DNA from 2 places in the Bacillus luti genome. Region 2 is predicted to be linked to the other one. Evidence: riboswitches for the same ligand, from Rfam matches in the RefSeq annotation. Region 2 holds a riboswitch; the other holds the start of a gene.
The links. A riboswitch is a leader RNA that binds a small molecule or an ion and turns the genes downstream of it on or off. The one in region 2 is predicted to bind S-adenosylmethionine.
Positions count from the first base shown of each region.

Region 1: another riboswitch for S-adenosylmethionine. It lies ahead of mtnK (S-methyl-5-thioribose kinase); the one in region 2 lies ahead of EUC40_RS18860 (YezD family protein).

Region 1 covers NZ_CP040336.1:1,312,041-1,319,325, forward strand. The annotation lists gene EUC40_RS06885 (pyridoxal phosphate-dependent aminotransferase) at 35-1,225, opposite strand; gene EUC40_RS06890 (carbon-nitrogen family hydrolase) at 1,240-2,103, shown strand; SAM riboswitch class I at 2,175-2,319, shown strand; gene mtnK (S-methyl-5-thioribose kinase) at 2,411-3,592, shown strand; gene mtnA (S-methyl-5-thioribose-1-phosphate isomerase) at 3,589-4,650, shown strand; gene EUC40_RS06905 (YvrJ family protein) at 4,719-4,880, shown strand; gene EUC40_RS06910 (3-hydroxybutyrate dehydrogenase) at 4,911-5,687, opposite strand; gene EUC40_RS06915 (PadR family transcriptional regulator) at 5,882-6,214, shown strand; gene EUC40_RS06920 (DUF1129 domain-containing protein) at 6,214-6,981, shown strand; gene EUC40_RS06925 (DUF1129 domain-containing protein) at 6,995-7,285, shown strand, end outside.
Region 2 covers NZ_CP040336.1:3,717,839-3,728,623, forward strand. The annotation lists gene EUC40_RS18825 (sirohydrochlorin chelatase) at 1-307, opposite strand, end outside; gene cobA (uroporphyrinogen-III C-methyltransferase) at 309-1,085, opposite strand; gene EUC40_RS18835 (DUF3906 family protein) at 1,172-1,372, opposite strand; gene EUC40_RS18840 (nitrite/sulfite reductase) at 1,383-3,005, opposite strand; gene cysC (adenylyl-sulfate kinase) at 3,164-3,763, opposite strand; gene sat (sulfate adenylyltransferase) at 3,776-4,912, opposite strand; gene EUC40_RS18855 (phosphoadenylyl-sulfate reductase) at 4,951-5,652, opposite strand; gene EUC40_RS18860 (YezD family protein) at 5,739-5,882, opposite strand; SAM riboswitch class I at 5,955-6,063, opposite strand; gene lysA (diaminopimelate decarboxylase) at 6,180-7,496, opposite strand; lysine riboswitch at 7,677-7,858, opposite strand; gene EUC40_RS18870 (DUF3888 domain-containing protein) at 7,948-8,343, opposite strand; gene EUC40_RS18875 (LTA synthase family protein) at 8,598-10,484, shown strand; gene pssA (CDP-diacylglycerol--serine O-phosphatidyltransferase) at 10,667-10,785, shown strand, end outside.

The sequences.
Region 1 (7,285 bases), 2.4 Mb from region 2:
ATTTTTAAGATAACTGAATTTTGTCAGATATTTTTTATGTTGTCAATGGCTTTTTGAAAAAATTTAATTTATCAATTCGATTAATGGCTTCTCGTAATCTATCTTCTGTATGCAAGAGACCAACGCGGACATACCCTTCGCCGTGCTCGCCAAACCCAATACCAGGAGCAACTGCGACGTGTGCTTTTTCTAGTAAAATATCAGAAAATTGCTCAGATGTGTAACCTTCTGGTACAGGAAGCCATGCAAAGAATGATCCGGTTGGAATATCTACATTCCAACCAATTGAGTGACAAGCTGAAATAAGAGCGTTTCTCCGGGATTCGTAACTATTTACAAGATCTACTACACAAGACTGTGAACTTAATAGTGCTTCACGAGCAGCATCTTGAACTGCACCAAAAATACTAACATACATATGATCTTGTAATAAGTTAATTGTTTCGATAACACTTTCATTCCCTACTGCAAAAGCAATACGCCATCCAGCCATATTGAAAGTTTTTGATAAAGTATAAATTTCAATTCCTGTATCTTTGGCACCGTCTGCTTGTAAGAAACTAACCGGCTTTTGATCATCAAACCCAATAGCGCCGTAAGCAAAATCATGAACAACTAATATATTATGTTTATTAGCAAAATGAATGGTTTCATCAAAAAAATCTTTTGATGCAGTAGCACCAGTAGGATTGTTTGGATAGTTTAAAAACATTAACTTTGCACGCTCAGCGATAGTATCATCAATTTTCGTGTAATCTGGTAAAAATTTATTTTCTGCAATAAGCGGCATTGTTTTAAATTGTGCTTTTGCTAAAGCAACTCCTGATAAATAATCTGGATAGCCTGGATCTGGAACGAGAATAGTATCACCAGGGTTTGTAAAACACATTGGTAATTCTACTAATCCAGCCTTTCCACCAAACAAAATAGCAACTTCAGTTTTTGGATTTACTACTACATCATATTCACGTTGATAGAATGTTGCCACGGCTTCTTTTAAGCTCTCGTGTCCGCGAAATGGCGGATATTTATGATGAATGGTCTTTTCTGCAGCATCTTGTAAAGCTTTTACGATATGCTGCGGGGTTGGTTGATCTGGATTACCTTGACCTAGATTAATAACATCGTGACCAGCTGCAACGACCTTGTTAACTTTTGCAACAAGTGAAGCGAAAAATTGTGTAGGCAATGATGTTACTATCTCAGAAGGTTGAAATAATTTCATACTTTCCACCTCTTTTGAAAGTTGTTACAATTCTAGTGACAAATGATATAATCTTTCCAGTATTTTGTAAAGAAAAAAATGAGAATGGGGCTGACAAAATGAAAGTCGCATGTATTCAAATGGATATTGTCTTTGGAGATGTAGAAAAAAATATTGAAAACGCTAAAAATAAAATAAGTGAAGCGATGAAGGAAAGACCAGATGTTATCGTCTTACCAGAACTATGGACGACAGGATATGATTTAACGAGACTTTCTGAAATTGCAGATAAGGACGGAGTAGAAACGAAAGAAACGTTGAAAAAATGGTCGAAACAATATGGGGTACATATTGTTGGTGGTTCCATAGCGAAGCAAACAGAACAAGGTGTTACAAATACAATGTATGTTGTAAACAAAGAAGGAGATCTAGTCAATGAATATAGTAAAGTGCATTTATTTCAGCTGATGGATGAACATAAATATTTAGTCGCTGGAAATAGTACAGGCGAATTTAAGCTAGATGATGTAGAATGCGCCGGCACAATTTGTTATGATATTCGTTTTCCAGAGTGGATGCGCGTTCATACTGTTCGAGGGGCAGAAGTTTTATTTGTTGTAGCAGAATGGCCATTAGTACGTTTAGCACATTGGCGCTTGCTGCTGCAAGCAAGAGCAGTTGAAAACCAATGTTATGTTGTTGCGTGTAATCGGGCAGGAAAAGATCCGAATAATGAATTTGCAGGTCATTCTTTAATTGTGGATCCTTGGGGTGAAGTTGTGGTAGAGGCAAATCAAGAGGAATCCATTTTGTTTGGAGAGCTTACATTCGAGAAAATTCAAGAGGTTCGTAAAGGGATTCCAGTTTTTGCGGATCGTCGTCCAGAATTATATAAATAAAATATTGACAAGTGATTTTTATTCTTGGTATAGTCTTCAACATAAAGTTAAAAATTCAAAAAATTATACAACTCTTATCAAGAGCAGGTGGAGGGATTTGGCCCGATGAAGCCCAGCAACCGACCGTAATACCATTGTGAAATGGGGCGTATATTTACGACGCCAAAAGGCACGGTGCTAATTCCAGCAGAAAGTATACTTTCTGGTAGATAAGAGGGGAGAAGATAAACTTCAAACCTCTTTCTTTGTGGAAAGAGGTTTTTCTTATGCTAGAAAAACCTCTGAATTAAAAAAGGGGGAGAAAACGATGGGATATTATTCATTAACAGAAGTAACTGCTGTACAATATGCGAAAGAACATGGCTATTTTGAAAAGAAAGCGAATGTAGTTTGTCATGAAATTGGAGATGGAAATTTAAATTACGTGTTCAAATTAGATGATGGAGTGAAGTCGATTATAATAAAACAAGCGTTGCCATATGCGAAAGTAGTTGGTGAGAGCTGGCCATTGTCTATAAAAAGAGCAACGATTGAAAGTAAGGCACTGCAAATTTTTGCGAAGTATGTGCCTGAATATGTGCCGGTAGTGTATAGTCATGATGAAGAATTAGCGGTAACAGTCATAGAAGATTTATCACGGCTAACAATTACAAGAAAAGGATTAATAGATGGAGAGGAGTATCCACTTTTATCCCAACATATTGGTCGTTTTCTAGCAAATGTTTTGTTTTATACTTCAGATTTCGGGTTAGAGTCAGAAGAAAAAAGGATACTAGAAGGTGCATTTGTAAATCCAGACCTTTGTAAAATTACAGAAGATTTAGTGTTTACAGATCCGTTTGGCCATTACGATACAAATGATTATGAGCCGGAGTTACAACTAACTGTTGATGAACTTTGGAGTGATAAAACTTTAAAACTAAAAGTAGCGCAATATAAATATAAATTTTTAACGAGAAAAGAAGCGCTTATTCATGGTGATTTACATACTGGTAGTATTTTTTCATCACCTTCTGAGACGAAAGTGATTGATCCAGAATTTGCAACATACGGTCCATTTGGATTTGACATTGGTCAATTTATTGCAAATTTATTAGTAAATGCTCTATCTAGAGAAGAAGAAAAGAGAAGTGTACTATTTTTCCATATAGAAAAGACATGGAGTTATTTTGTAGAAACTTTTACGAAGTTATGGATTGGAGAAGGCGTAGAAGCATATACGAAAGAAAAACAGTGGATACCGATTATTTTGCAAAATATCTTTACTGATGCTGTCGGATTTGCAGGATGTGAGATTATCCGAAGAACAATTGGCTTAGCACATGTAGCTGATTTAGATGAAATAGCAAATAAAGAAACGAGAATTCAAGCTAAGAAACAAGCGCTATCCTTAGGTAAAGAACTAATAAAATATGAATCTAAGAGCGCTGATATTCAACTGTTTCGAACATTATTTCAGCAGACAGTTTCTGGAGGAGTAAAAGCATGAGTACAATTGTTACTATTCCGAGATCTGTCAGTTGGAAAGGTGATGCAATTGCAGTATTAAATCAAACAAAGTTGCCGCATAGCACAGAATACAAAACGTTAACGACGATTGAAGAGGTTTGGAAAAGTATTGTAATGCTAGAAGTACGCGGAGCACCTGCAATTGGAATTGTAGCTGCATTTGGCTTGGCGCTTGCATCAAAAAAATATAACACTATGCATTTGGAAGAATTTCAAAAGAAATTTAATAGAGATTGTAATTATTTAGGAACATCACGCCCGACGGCAGTGAATTTATTTTGGGCAATCGATCGTATGAGAGAATCTATTCGAGAGATTACTACAATAAAAGAAGCGCAAAAAATATTAGAAGAAGAAGCACTTCTCATTCAGCAAGAAGATGAAGCGGTATGCCGGAGCATTGGGGAATATGCGTTAACATGTTTTACAGACGGTGATAACATTTTAACAATTTGTAACGCTGGAAGTATCGCAACTGCTAGATATGGTACTGCATTAGCACCGTTTTATATTGGGAAAGAAAAAGGTGTACGTTTACATGCGTATGCGTGTGAAACGAGACCCGTTTTACAAGGTGGACGTTTAACGACTTGGGAGTTGAAGCAAGCGGAAATTGATGTAACGCTTATTACAGATAATACGGCAGCTCATGCAATCCGTACGAAAGAAATTAATGCGATTATCGTAGGAGCAGATCGAATTGTGGCAAATGGAGATACCGCAAATAAAATCGGAACAATGAATTTAGCTATATTAGCAAAGTATTTCGATATCCCATTTTATGTTGCAGCTCCGTTATCTACATTTGATATTAAGAAAGAAACTGGAACTGAAATTGTTATTGAAGAGAGAGATGAAACAGAAGTTACGAAAATCTTTGGGAAACAAGTAGCACCAATTGGAGTTGATGTTTATAATCCTGCATTTGATGTAACGCCGAATGAATTAATTACAGGTATTATTACTGAGAAAGGTATTATACGTGGAGATTATAAGAGAGAAATTGCATCATTGTTTGAAAAACAAGCTAATATATAATAGCTTGTTTTTTTTATGCCTAAATTGACTAGTCTCTCTTATTTATATAATGAAAGGGGGAGAAAAAGATGGAAGAGTGGATCAAGATGATAGGTAATGTAGGGTTTCCGATTGTTGTAACATTATATTTACTCCATCGAATTGAAAGTAAATTAGATGGGATAACTGTTGCAATAGAGAAACTGCCACAGCAATTACTAAAGTACGACGATCCTCGTGATAAAAAATAAAGTTTGCTCTTCGTGAGCAAACTTTATTTTTTATTGAGCAGTATAACCACCATCGATAACGACAGCTTGGCCAGTTATACCTTTAGCTTTTTCGCTCGCTAAGAATATAGCATAATCAGCAATTTCTTGTACTTGTAATAAGCGTTTTTGTGGTACAAGTGGATAAATAACATCTTCTAAAACATTTTCAAGTGGTACATTTCGTGTAGTAGCTAAGTCTTGTAGTTGATTACGTACAAGAGGGGTATCGACATAACCAGGGCAAAGGGCATTTACAGTAATACCATCGGTAGCACCTTCTAAAGCTGCCACTTTTGTTAATCCAATTACACCATGTTTGGCGCTATTGTAGGCGGATTTTCCTGCAAATCCAACAAGGCCATTAATGGAAGCAACATTAATAATTCGGCCATACTTTTGCTTTTTCATAATCGGAAAGGCATGTTTAATGGCGATAAATGGAGCGATTTGCATGATTTTAATGAGTAGCTCGAATTTTTCGGTTGGAAACTCTTCAATCGGTGAAACATGTTGCATTCCTGCGTTGTTAATTAATATGTCTAATGAACCGAAATGAGTAACTGTTTGAGAAATTGCTGCTGCAATTTCTTCCTCAGATGTAACATCACATTTTAAACCAATTGCTTGAAATCCCTCTTTTTGTAATTTTTCAGCAGCTTCTTTCGCACGCTCTTCAAGTCGGTCACTAATAACAACTTTTGCGCCTTCTTTTGCAAAAGCATTCCCCATTTCATAACCAATACCACTCGCGGCACCTGTTAAAAAGACAACTCGATTTGTAACCATGACGAAAAACATCCCTTCATAATAAAGTTTGCATATTGCTCTATTTAGAGAGGATATAATAAAATTCCTGCAAACATTTGGAAAAATATCGTTAGCTATCTTGTTTTGCAAAATAGTCTCTGCTATACTATGTTGTAAAGCAAGATACTTACGCTTATCTATCTTGTAAAACAAGGTAGCAGGAGGATTTTAATATGTCGACAAGTCAAATGCTGAAAGGAATTCTAGAAGGGTGCTTACTTGCTATTATTTCTGAAGGTGAAATATACGGTTATGAAATGAGTGAAAAGCTAGCGAAGCATGGCTTTACAATGGCGAGTGAGGGAAGTATTTATCCGTTATTGATACGTATGCAAAAGGAAGGATTAATAACAAGTGTAATGAAGGAATCTCCATCTGGCCCAAAGCGAAAATACTATACATTAACAGAAAAAGGCGAAGAAGCACTAAATGAATTTATGGATCGCTGGGAAGCGATGCAAAGTAGTGTAGAGCGTCTACTTGAGGGGAAGGGGAGAAGAAAATAATGCTATCAAATGAAGCACGAAAGTTTTTATTAGATATGAGATTATTTTTGGCGGCAAAGAGCGTGAAAGAAAGTGATATTGAAAATTTTATAGAAGATGCAGAACTCCATTTAATTGAGGGGGAGAGTGATGGGAAAAGCGTAGAAGAAATTTTCGGAAGCTCACCGAAAGAATATGCAAATGAACTTGTAAAAGTAATGGAAAGAGATAGACAAGAAACGTGGAAGCAAATTGGCTTTACGGTAATGAATATCGTATCGTTTTGGATCATTGCTTCTATCTTAATAGTGAATAACGGATTATTACAGATGTCGCTTATTCAGTGCGTTGGGTATAGTTTGTCATTGATTTTGGTTGTTATGGGTCCTAATTTTCTACTTCGCAAAATGACCTTCGTAACAAGTTTTACAAAAACATGGTTTTCTATGTGGTTTTTAGTTATGATCGCGCCAATGTTTTTAATGGGGGTTGTTACGATATTAGATGTGATCTATCCTACCAAAATGTTTACATTCACCGAGTTGCAAAGTTATATGTTAGCTGGTGGGATTTTTGGTATCACAGTAGCTATAAATATGTATTTTGAAGGGTGGTTTAAAAACTTATATTTAATTATTCCACTTTCTATAATGTTCATATTTAAAGCATTTACATCGGAAGATCTTATGCCAATGCTATTTCAAATTATATGTTTATACGGAAGTTTATTTATTTTAATTTTTATTGAAATTATGATGAAGACGAATAGAAGAGAAACGGTTAAATAAGGGAGGGGTTATAATGAAGGTTTCTAAAGAAGGCGAAAAGTTTTTAATCGATACGAAAGTGTATTTAATAACAAAAGGGATTAAAGAAGAAGATGTGGATGCCTTTTTAGAAGATGCAGAACTTCATTTAATAGAAGGTGAGAAAGAAGGAAAGACGGTAAAGGATATATTTGGTGATTCACCAAAAGAGTATGCGGAAGAGTTGGCGAAAGAGATGGAGAAGGATAAAAGCGGGAGTATAAAGAGCATTTTAGGAATGATAATTGGGATAGGTGGATATTGGTTACTTACAAATATTTTATTT
Region 2 (10,785 bases):
CAAATGGATTACCGTAAGTCACTTTAATATGAGGAAATTGATCATTTAACTTTTGTAATTCAAACGGAATATCATTTTTCACATGACCTGCCGCTAATAAAAATACAGGAATAGCGATAATCTCTGTCGCACCACGCTTCACACATGTACGAAAGCCTTCTTCAATAGAGGGATTCGCTAACTCTAAAAAACAAACTTCTTGAATCGTTGCCTCTATACGGCTCATACATGACGTAATAAATTGAATTGCCTCTTCTTTCGCTTCCCTCAACCGACTTCCATGACATATATATAAAATAGCCTTCATTTTACAACACTCCACTTACTTGATAGGCATTTTCCGTTTGTTTCTCAAACCAATGAATCTTTTCTCTAAAACGGACAACTTCTCCAATTACAATCATGCTCGGATTTTGAATTTGTTCTTTTCTCGCAACCTCCACAATTGTTCCTAACGTCCCGACAACTGTGCGCTGCATAGACGTCGTTCCCCGCTCAATAATAGCAGCAGGTGTATTTTTTTCTTTCCCATGCTTCATAAGTTGTTCACATATGTAGGGCAAATTACTAACCCCCATATATACTGCTAAAGTCTCTACACCCTTCGCTAAACTTTCCCACTTTACTTCCTCTTCAGCATCTTCTTTCCTGTGTCCTGTCACAATAGCAAAACTTGCACTTGCATCACGATGGGTCACCGGAATCCCCGCATAAGCAGGTGCAGCTATTCCAGAGGAAATACCTGGGACGATTTCAAATGGTATCCCTTGCTTCGCTAGCGCTTCAGCTTCTTCTCCACCTCTACCAAATACAAACGGATCTCCCCCTTTTAACCGCGTTACAATTTTTCCTTTTTTTGCGTATTTAATAAGAAATGTATGAATCGTCTCTTGCTTCATCGTGTGATAATTCGGGAGCTTCCCGCAATAAATTAAATCCGCTTCAGGCTTTGCGTACGAAAGCAACTCTTTATTCACAAGACGGTCGTATAAAATAACATCTGCCTTCTCAATACATTTCAATCCTTTCACAGTGATTAAATCTGGATCCCCAGGGCCCGCTCCAACGATATATACTTTTCCCATCAGCTCTCCTCATTTCTACTATTAAAGTGAAACTTCCATCCTTATATACGAATGGAAGTTTTCATTACTTCATATTTCAATGTTCCTTACTCATGAATAACAAAGGCCGCGCTTTTTCGAATCTTCTTTTTTTCAAATAAGGAAATCTCCTTTATTTCCGGTAACGGTAAAAAATGTTTTTCAAGCTCAATCTCTGCAAGCTTAAATGCCTGTTCTTCACTTTGAGCAACGACAACAATCGGAACGATATTATTCGCTAATACAGCTTCAAATCGGTATAAGTCCATATTGCCCCTCCTAAGACGCTATAACTTCCTCTAACACGTTATTTAACGCTATTTGTAATGTATCTACGCCGATACGTTCAACAAAATCATAAAATGTTTCAGCTGGTAACTTGTTTTTTTTGAAATAACTTATAAATGATGCGAGCACATCCGGTAAATCTTCACCGTCTATTTTCCCTTTTAGCTTTTGATTATAAGCACCGCCATCTAGTAACGTTCCGCCGACATAAATTTCAAACGCCTCAACAATTCCTTTTTCCTTCGTTTTCATTTTCACCCCTTGTAATCCAATGTCAGCAATTTGACGTTGACCACATGAATTCGGGCATCCTACCATATGAATTCGAACAGGAACGTCGAGTGCAATTTGTGTATCTAAGTACTCAGCGATTTGGCGTAACCTTTCTTTCGTTTCTACTAATGCGAGATTACAATATTCAATACCTGTACATGAAACCGCATGACCAATAAATGATTTCGGATTTGCAGAAATTGCTTCAAATAATGGTTCGCTTAATAAGCCTGCAACATTCTCTGGCGGAACATTCGGAATAATGAAGTTTTGCGAGTTACAAGTACGAATTTGCCCGTTACCATATTGCTTTGCAATTCTTGCAATCTCAAACATTTCTTCTGCATGTAAACGCCCTACAGGCACATTAAAGCCGACATATTTTAGTCCCTCTTGTTTTTGATCTTGAACACCATAAAAATAACCTGCATTCCATCCTTTTAATGCACTTTCTCCTTTACTTTGTAAAGGTCCTGTATGCTCTAGTAGTTTCTCTTTAAATTTCTCCGCTCCCCAGTCTGCAACAAGAAATTTCAAGCGTGCTAAATGACGCTTTTCACGATATCCAAAATCTCGGAATATAGTAGCAATCGCAATTGCTACCGCCTTCACTTCTTCTGGTAGAACGAATACATCTAATTCTTCCGCTAAATATGGACGAGCTGATAATCCTCCGCCTACTTTTATATGAAAACCAACTTTTTTCTCACCATTTATTTCTTTCGTAGCAGGTGTAAATGCCACACAGTTAATCTCCGCATTTGCTGAATTATAAATGTTAGAACTAATGGACATTTTAAATTTACGTGGTAAGTTAGAAAACTCTTCATTATGTTGAAAGTAGTCATATACCTCTTTTACAATACCTGTTGTATCAAACAGTTCATTTGCATCAATTCCCGCAAGTGGATTTCCTGTAATATTACGCGTTATATCACCACACGCCCCTGCTGAAGATAATCCAACTCTCGCTAACCTTTTAAAAATATCTGGAATTTGCTGAATCTCTAACCAATGAAACTGAATCGCCTGTCTTGTCGTAATATCGATTACATCACGTCCATAGTCCTCAGCGATAGAAGCAAGCGCTTCTGCCTGCGCATTTGTAATAATCCCAGAAGGAATATTTACACGCATCATAAAGTATCCAGCTTCTTTCGGACGCTGCAAATACAATCCTGCCCATTTAAATGCGTCCCACTCTTCTTTCGGAATAGATTCGAATCCATTCTCCGCATAGTAAGGAATGTCATTAAAGATTTCCAATCCATCTTTTTCTAATTTATTCTTCTCAGTCTGATTTAATTTTTCATTGTTAGCCCATACTTTTTCATAACTCATTTTTAATCCCCCTATATAAAGTGAATCTTTAATCAGTGAGGATTGTGTTCATCTCCCACTGAGTATTAGCCTTAACCAATCAGGCATTTACAGACGGCAGGGCTCCCACCTAACTTCTTTGCCCAAGCCGAATTTTGAGGTAGGTGTTTTACAGCCCGTTAGTGCGGGATAAAACTACGCTCTTGTAAATACTTCACAATTTGTTCTGCACATTCTTCAATAGAATACTTATGTGTTTCTACAATTAATTCTGCTCGTTCTGGCTCCTCATATGGTGAATCAACACCAGTAAACTGTTTAATATCACCTTTTCTTGCCTTTTTATAAAGACCTTTCGGATCACGTTTTTCACACTCTTCAATCGGACACTTCACAAACACTTCAATAAATTCATCCGCCGCTAATAGATCTCTAACTTGTTTTCGGTCTACTCGAAATGGTGAAATGAATGCTGTAAGAACAATCGTTCCTTGATCTACGAATAGTTTAGAAACTTCACCGATACGACGAATATTCTCTGTACGATCACTTTCAGAAAACCCTAAATCATTATTTAAACCGTGGCGTATATTATCCCCATCTAGCACATAGTTTCCGATATTCTTTTCAAATAGTTTACGAGCAACCGCATTCGCTACTGTAGATTTACCCGAAGCTGATAAACCCGTAAACCAAATTACAAAACTATGATGACCACTTTTCACTCTTCTCTCATCTTTTGAAACAGAGGCTGTATGCCAAGTAATATTTGTATTCATCTCTTTCTCTCCCTATTTTGTTACTACACCTTTTTTCAAACCTTTAATTAGCACTTCCACTACTTCTTTACGACTAAATGTACTTGGCGGAATCTCACCGTTTCTTAATAGCTCCCTTACTTTCGTACCGGATAAAATGACATGATCCTCTTTTCCGTGCGGGCATGTTTTCGTTGAAGCCATTGCTTCACATTTCCCGCAGTAAAAGCTATGTTCAAAAAATAGCGGTGTAATCCCTAACTCTTCCACTGTAAAGTTTGTAAAAATCTCTTGCGCTTCATATGTTCCATAATAATCTCCTACCCCGGCATGATCACGCCCTACAATAAAGTGGGTACATCCAAAATTCTTTCTTACTAATGCATGAAATATCGCCTCTCTTGGCCCTGCGTAACGCATCGCCGCAGGAAACACACCTAAAAAGACACGATTTTTCGGATAATAGTTTTGAAGTAATACTTCATAGCTTTCCATCCTTACATCAGCAGGAATATCATCTGATTTCGTTTCCCCAACAAGCGGATTCAAAAAGAGACCATCTACAATTTCAAGAGCAGACTTTTGAATATATTCATGAGCGCGATGTACCGGGTTTCTCGTTTGAAACCCAACTACTGTTTTCCAACCACGCTTTTTAAATTCTTCTCGCGTTTCAATTGGATCTAAATGATAAGAAGGAAATTGATTATTTTCAAAGCGTTTTGTAAGAATAATAGCTCCTCCAACGTAAACGTTTGGTCGTTCATATAATTTTTTCACTCCTGGATGAGCCTCATCCGTCGTTTTATATACAAGTAACGCTTCTTTTTCTTTATCTGGTACAAAAATATCTTCTATTTGAATGACACCATATATTTTCCCATCGTTAACAAGCTTTACTTCCTCTCCAACTTCCAGCCTCTCTGCTACACCTTCTGTTACCGGCAATGTAATTGGTATACTCCATATGCTCCCATTTGCTAAACGAAGAGTTTCTACGACCGAATCATAATCATTCTTACCTAAGAAACCTGTCAGTGGGCTATATCCACCTGTCGCTAGTAGCTCTAAATCACTTAACGCAACGTTGTCTAATTTAATTTCTTTTTCAATTTGTGATACGTCGTATGTCTCATCTATACGGTTTACTAATTCGTTTCTTGTACTCATTTTCTATATCCTCTCTTAGCTTTATTTTTCAATTCATCTTATTGATCATGAAGACCACATTCTGTTTTCAGTTTTCCAGCCCATCTACCATCTCTTGAATCGCCACCATCTACAGGTAACGTACACTTCTCACACCCAATACTTGGATAGCCAACATCATGTAATGGGTTATACGGCAAACTATGTTTGTATACATATCGCCACACTTCTTTCCATGTCCAATGAATAAGTGGACAAATCTTAATAGATTGAAAACGACGATCTTGATTTATAAAGTTTGTATGTTTGCGAGTTTCTGATTGTTCCCTTCTTAAACCTGATATCCACGCCTTTTCATTTGCTAACGCTTTTTCTAAAGGTAAAATTTTCCTAATTTTACAACAAAGATTCGGATTGCTTTCCCATAGCCTGTCACCATGCAACTTTGCTTGTTCATCAAGTGTAAGTTCTGGCTGTTTTTCTATAATGTTTAATGAAGGAAATCGTTCCCGCACTTTTTGAATTAATTCATACGTTTCTTGAAAATGAACATTTGTATCCAAAAATACAACTTTAGCAGATGGATTTACTTGGTTTATAAGATGCAGTAGTACCATACCTTCCACTCCAAAGCTACATGCGTATACGATTTCTTCTTTATATTCTTTATAAGCCCAACTTAATACAGATAGCGCGCCTTTTGTTTCATCTTCTTCTGAAAATGAAACACCATTTTCAGCCCACGTTTCATACGTCAACATGTTTTTTCCCCCTGTAAAAGCAAAAAGACGGTTTTAACCTAATACAATAGGTTAAAACCGCCTCTAGTTTTTCTAGTCAGCGCTTTTTACTTTAAACGTACTTTTTCACTTTTCTCTAACTGAATGACTTTTCCATCTTGCACAACAATTGTAATTGAACCATATTTCATATCAGCAAGCATCGCTTGAATCTTCTCCGATACTTCATCAAAATGTTCCCGTACACTCACGCGAACAGCCCCCCTTTTTATTCATAAAAAAAATCTTTCCCATTTCGAAAAGACTGTTCGGTAATATATTTTACCTTATCTTTCAAAATGGATTCCATTTTGCTGGATTTAGCACCTTGCTTTCTATAAGCAGGTTGCCGAGCTTCTTCGGGCCAGTTCCCTCCGCTTCTCTTGATAAGCTTTGTATTTGTATTTTATCACAATTCTGATTTTTTTCAATCCTAGTTTTCCGATATATTTTAATTATTTTATTTTACAAAAAAGGAATTGCCCATCCGAACAACTCCTTTTCTCTATTTAAACAAGTTCTTTAATACGTATGCGATCGTTCCCAATAATATTTTCATATGTTTCGCGTTCCACTACAATTTGCGATGTTCCACCTTTCGCAAAGACGACAGCTGGTCTCCGAATTCGATTATAATTATTCGCCATCGAATAGCCATATGCTCCTGTACAAGAAATTGCTAGTAAATCGGAAGAAGCGACTTTTGGTAAATGAATATCCCAAATCAGCATATCTCCACTCTCACAACATTTCCCAGCAATCGAAACGAGTTCCTCATTCGCATCATTCCCTCGATTCGCTAACATTGCTTCATAACGAGCGTTATATAAGGCAGGTCTTAAATTATCCGTCATTCCACCATCTACCGAAACATATTTTCTTATGCCAGGAATATCTTTCACCGATCCGACTGTATAAATTGTCGTTCCAGCATCACCTACAATACTACGACCTGGTTCAACCCAAATTTCTGGCAATGGATAGTTACATACTGTAAATTGTTCTCTCACTGCACTCGTTACAGCTCGCACATATGTCTCAAGTGTTAATGGCGTATCCGAATCTGTGTAGCGTATTCCGAACCCTCCGCCTACATTTAACACCTTTACTACATAGTTTGTTTGCTCTCTCACTTCTACTAAAAATTGGCGAAGAACTTCAATTGCTCGAACAAAACCAGCTGTTTCAAATATTTGTGATCCGATATGGGAATGAATACCTAGCACATTATAATTTGATTTTTGTAAAGCAAGCTCAATTGCCTGCATCGCTTGACCATTTGAAACACCAAATCCAAATTTTGAATCCTCTTGGCCTGTTGTAATATATTCATGTGTGTGCGCCTCTACTCCAGGCGTTACACGAATTAATATGTTCACAAATTTCCCATGTTGCACTGCTAAATCATGCAAAATTTCTAATTCTAAAAAATTATCGACTACAAAACAACCAATATTCGCCTGAAGAGCCATCACAATCTCTTCTTCTGTTTTATTATTGCCGTGAAAATGAATGCGCGATGCCGGAAACCCTGCTTGAAGCGCAGTATATAATTCCCCTCCAGAAACAACATCTAACGACATATTTTCTTCACGAGCTACTCGGCACATCTCCATGCACAAGAACGCCTTGCTTGCATACGCTACTTGATAAGAGAAACCACTTTCTTTAAAAGCACGATGAAACGCGCGGCACTTCCCTCGAATTGACTCTTCATCGTATACATAAAGTGGTGTTCCGTATTGTTTTGCTAGCTGCGTCGTATCGCACCCTCCAATTTCTAAGTGTCCTTGCCCATTGATTCGGCTCGTGCCGTGTAAATACATTTGAATTCCTCCCTTATTTCCTCTAAAACTCATAACCCCAATCTTCTATTCATTGCAGCACGCTTTTAGATAGACAAAAAACGCGCGGAACAATGTTCACACGCGTTTCTTATTAGGAAAAATATATATTGAAAAAATAAACGAGTTGTTATCTCCTCAAAATAAGAAACCGCATCAACATCTCCAAATAGCTCTCCATAAAATAAATCTTATGACAGTACTACATTTATTCAATGCAGTCCCAATATATGAATAAGATGGTTATTCTTATATTTCGGCAATAGTCCCTTTCAACCTATGATCACAGATTCCATTAAATCTCCCATAGCTTACTCTTTCCTATCGCGGCCTCTACCTTTGAGAGTAGATGAGGTAAGTCTATTTAATTTTCAAACATCTAATTGTTGCTATTAACAATACCAAAGGACCATTTTATTTGTCAAACAATTTTTTATATTGTTTTTTTACAGTTTAGTTTTGTATCATTTGGTAAGCGCTTTATCATGATCTTTGTCACTTCCCATTCGCCTTCTTCGTTATTAAATGTGATCGTTACTTTTTCAAATGGCGGCACAATTTTCCCACCAACGTGTTCATACTTCGTCACTTCAATAACCGCTTGAAATAAATATGTACCACTATACACTTTTTTTAAACTAATAATTTTAGGACATTGATAAGGCTTCAAACTCCCATATTGTTTTTCAATTGCTTTATTTATTTTTGGAAATAAAACAGAATAAAGTGCATCTTCCATAAGGGGTGCATCATATTGGGCTACAGAAACACTCGGTGAAGCAAAAAGTATACAACTACTGCATGCAATAAAATATAATAATTTTCGCATTATAACCTCCGTATTATTACGTGATTCTTTCTGCGCACGATCATTATCATACAAAGAAATTCCATTTTATTGTCTCCCATCGCTCTTTTTCTACTCAATTATTATAAAAAAGTCCACAACTCTCTTTTATTTTCGTATAATGATACTCATAGTATAATAATCATAATAACAAAGGACTGTTCGTATATATAAAATGAGGCGCTAATCAAATAGGCCCACAAGAACTGTCATGCTTTTTAGGAGAGGAGTATATTATGCTACAACGTCTGTTTCCAAAACTGCGATTTGCACTTATTGCAGTCGTTTTATTATGGATAAAAACATATATTGTGTACAAGCTAGCATTCGATATTAAAATTGATAATTTCTTTGAAGAGTTTATGCTTTTTATTAATCCACTAGCTGCGTTACTTTTATTTTTCGGTTTTGCTTTATTTGCATCCAAACACCGAAACCGCATTATAGTTGGAATTAGTTTTATACTATCATTCATTTTATTTGGAAATGCAATGTTTTATGGGTTTTATAACGATTTCGTTACGTTCCCAGTGTTATTTCAAACAAATAATATGGCTGATTTAGGGACGAGTATAAAAGAACTCTTTACGTATAAAACATTACTTTTATTTGCAGATGCGATTATTTTAATGTTTCTTTCACGTAAATTCCCAGCATTTTGTGACAAGACGCCGCTTTCTCGCTCTGAAAAGCGTACTTTCTTTAGCGGTGTAACAGCTCTATTAGCACTACAAATTGTTGTTTCCGTTATTTATAAACCACAAATGTTCTCACGCTCATTTGACCGTCAAACTGTCGTGAAAAATTTAGGTTTATACACATATCATCTATTCGATATTACACTTCAATCAAAATCTTCAGCTGAACGTGTATTTGCAAGTGGGGACGGGTTCTCTGAAATTAAAAACTATACGGACTCAAAAGAGAAGCAAGTTGATAAGAACTTATTTGGAGCTGCAAAAGGTAAAAATGTGATTTTGATTTCAATGGAATCTACACAAAGTTTTGTTATTAATAAAAAAATAAATGGAAAAGAAATTACTCCATTTTTAAACGAATTTATTAAAGATAGTTTTTATTTCGATAACTTTTATCATCAAACAGGACAAGGTAAAACTTCTGATGCTGAATTTATCGTCGAAAATTCACTTTATCCGTTAGACCGCGGTTCTGTATTCTTTACTCACGCAACAAATGAATATACAGCTACACCAGAACAATTAAAGAAATACGGATATTCTTCTGCTGTCTTCCATTCAAACGATAAAGCGTTTTGGAATCGTGATGTAATGTATCCTGCACTTGGATATGATCGTTACTTTAATTTAAATGATTACGTAGGTACAGAACAAATGTCTGTCGGGTGGGGATTAAAAGATAAAGAGTTCTTTGAGCAATCTATTCCAAAGCTAAAATCTTTACCAGAGCCGTTCTATACAAAATTCATTACTTTAACAAACCATTTTCCGTTTCTTCTAAATCCAGAGGATCAATATGTTGATGAGTTTAATTCAGAAAGTGGCGTTTTAAACCGCTACTTCCCAACCGTTCGTTACACGGATGAAGCTCTTAAATTATTTATTAATCAATTAAAAGCAGAAGGACTGTACGACAATTCCGTTATTGTCATTTATGGTGATCATTACGGTATTTCTGAAAACCATAACGCAGCTATGGCTCAGTTCCTTGGGAAAGACGCTATTACACCGTTTGATTCTATGCAATTACAACGCGTCCCTCTCATTATTCATGTGCCTGGTCAAGAAGGAAAAGTCATTTCTAAAGTATCTGGTCAAATTGATATTAAACCAACTCTTCTTCATTTACTTGGTATTAAAACAAATAAATCCGTAGAATTTGGAACTGATTTATTCATTAAAGAGAAAGACCCTCTTATGATCATGCGGGACGGTAGCTTTGTTTCGGAAGAGTATGTTTACACAAAAAACATGTGCTACAAACGAAATACGGGGGCAGAAACCGATTTAACACTATGTCAGCCGTATATTGAAAAAGCAAAAACAGAATTAAAACTTTCCGATAAACTGATTTATGGAGATTTATTACGTTTCGATCCTAACAATCGATTTAACACTGGAACGATGACAACGAAATTTGAATAGTTCAGGAAGCAACTTTATAGAAGTTGCTTCCTTTTTTTACTTATTTTTCGAATTATTCTTCTACGAAATCTTTCACAAATTGGGAATTTTTTTCGTATGAGGAATAAATTTATGGTATGATAAAATGAGTAAACTTTCATAAACTAATTAAGAATTCATTACAGAAAGCAAGGGATCAGATTTTGTATAGAGCAGCTATTCCAAACTTATTTACGCTCGGAAATTTATATAGCGGATTCTTATCAATCGGCTATGCATCTTTAGGATATTATAAATCAGCTGCTATTTTAGTACTTATCGG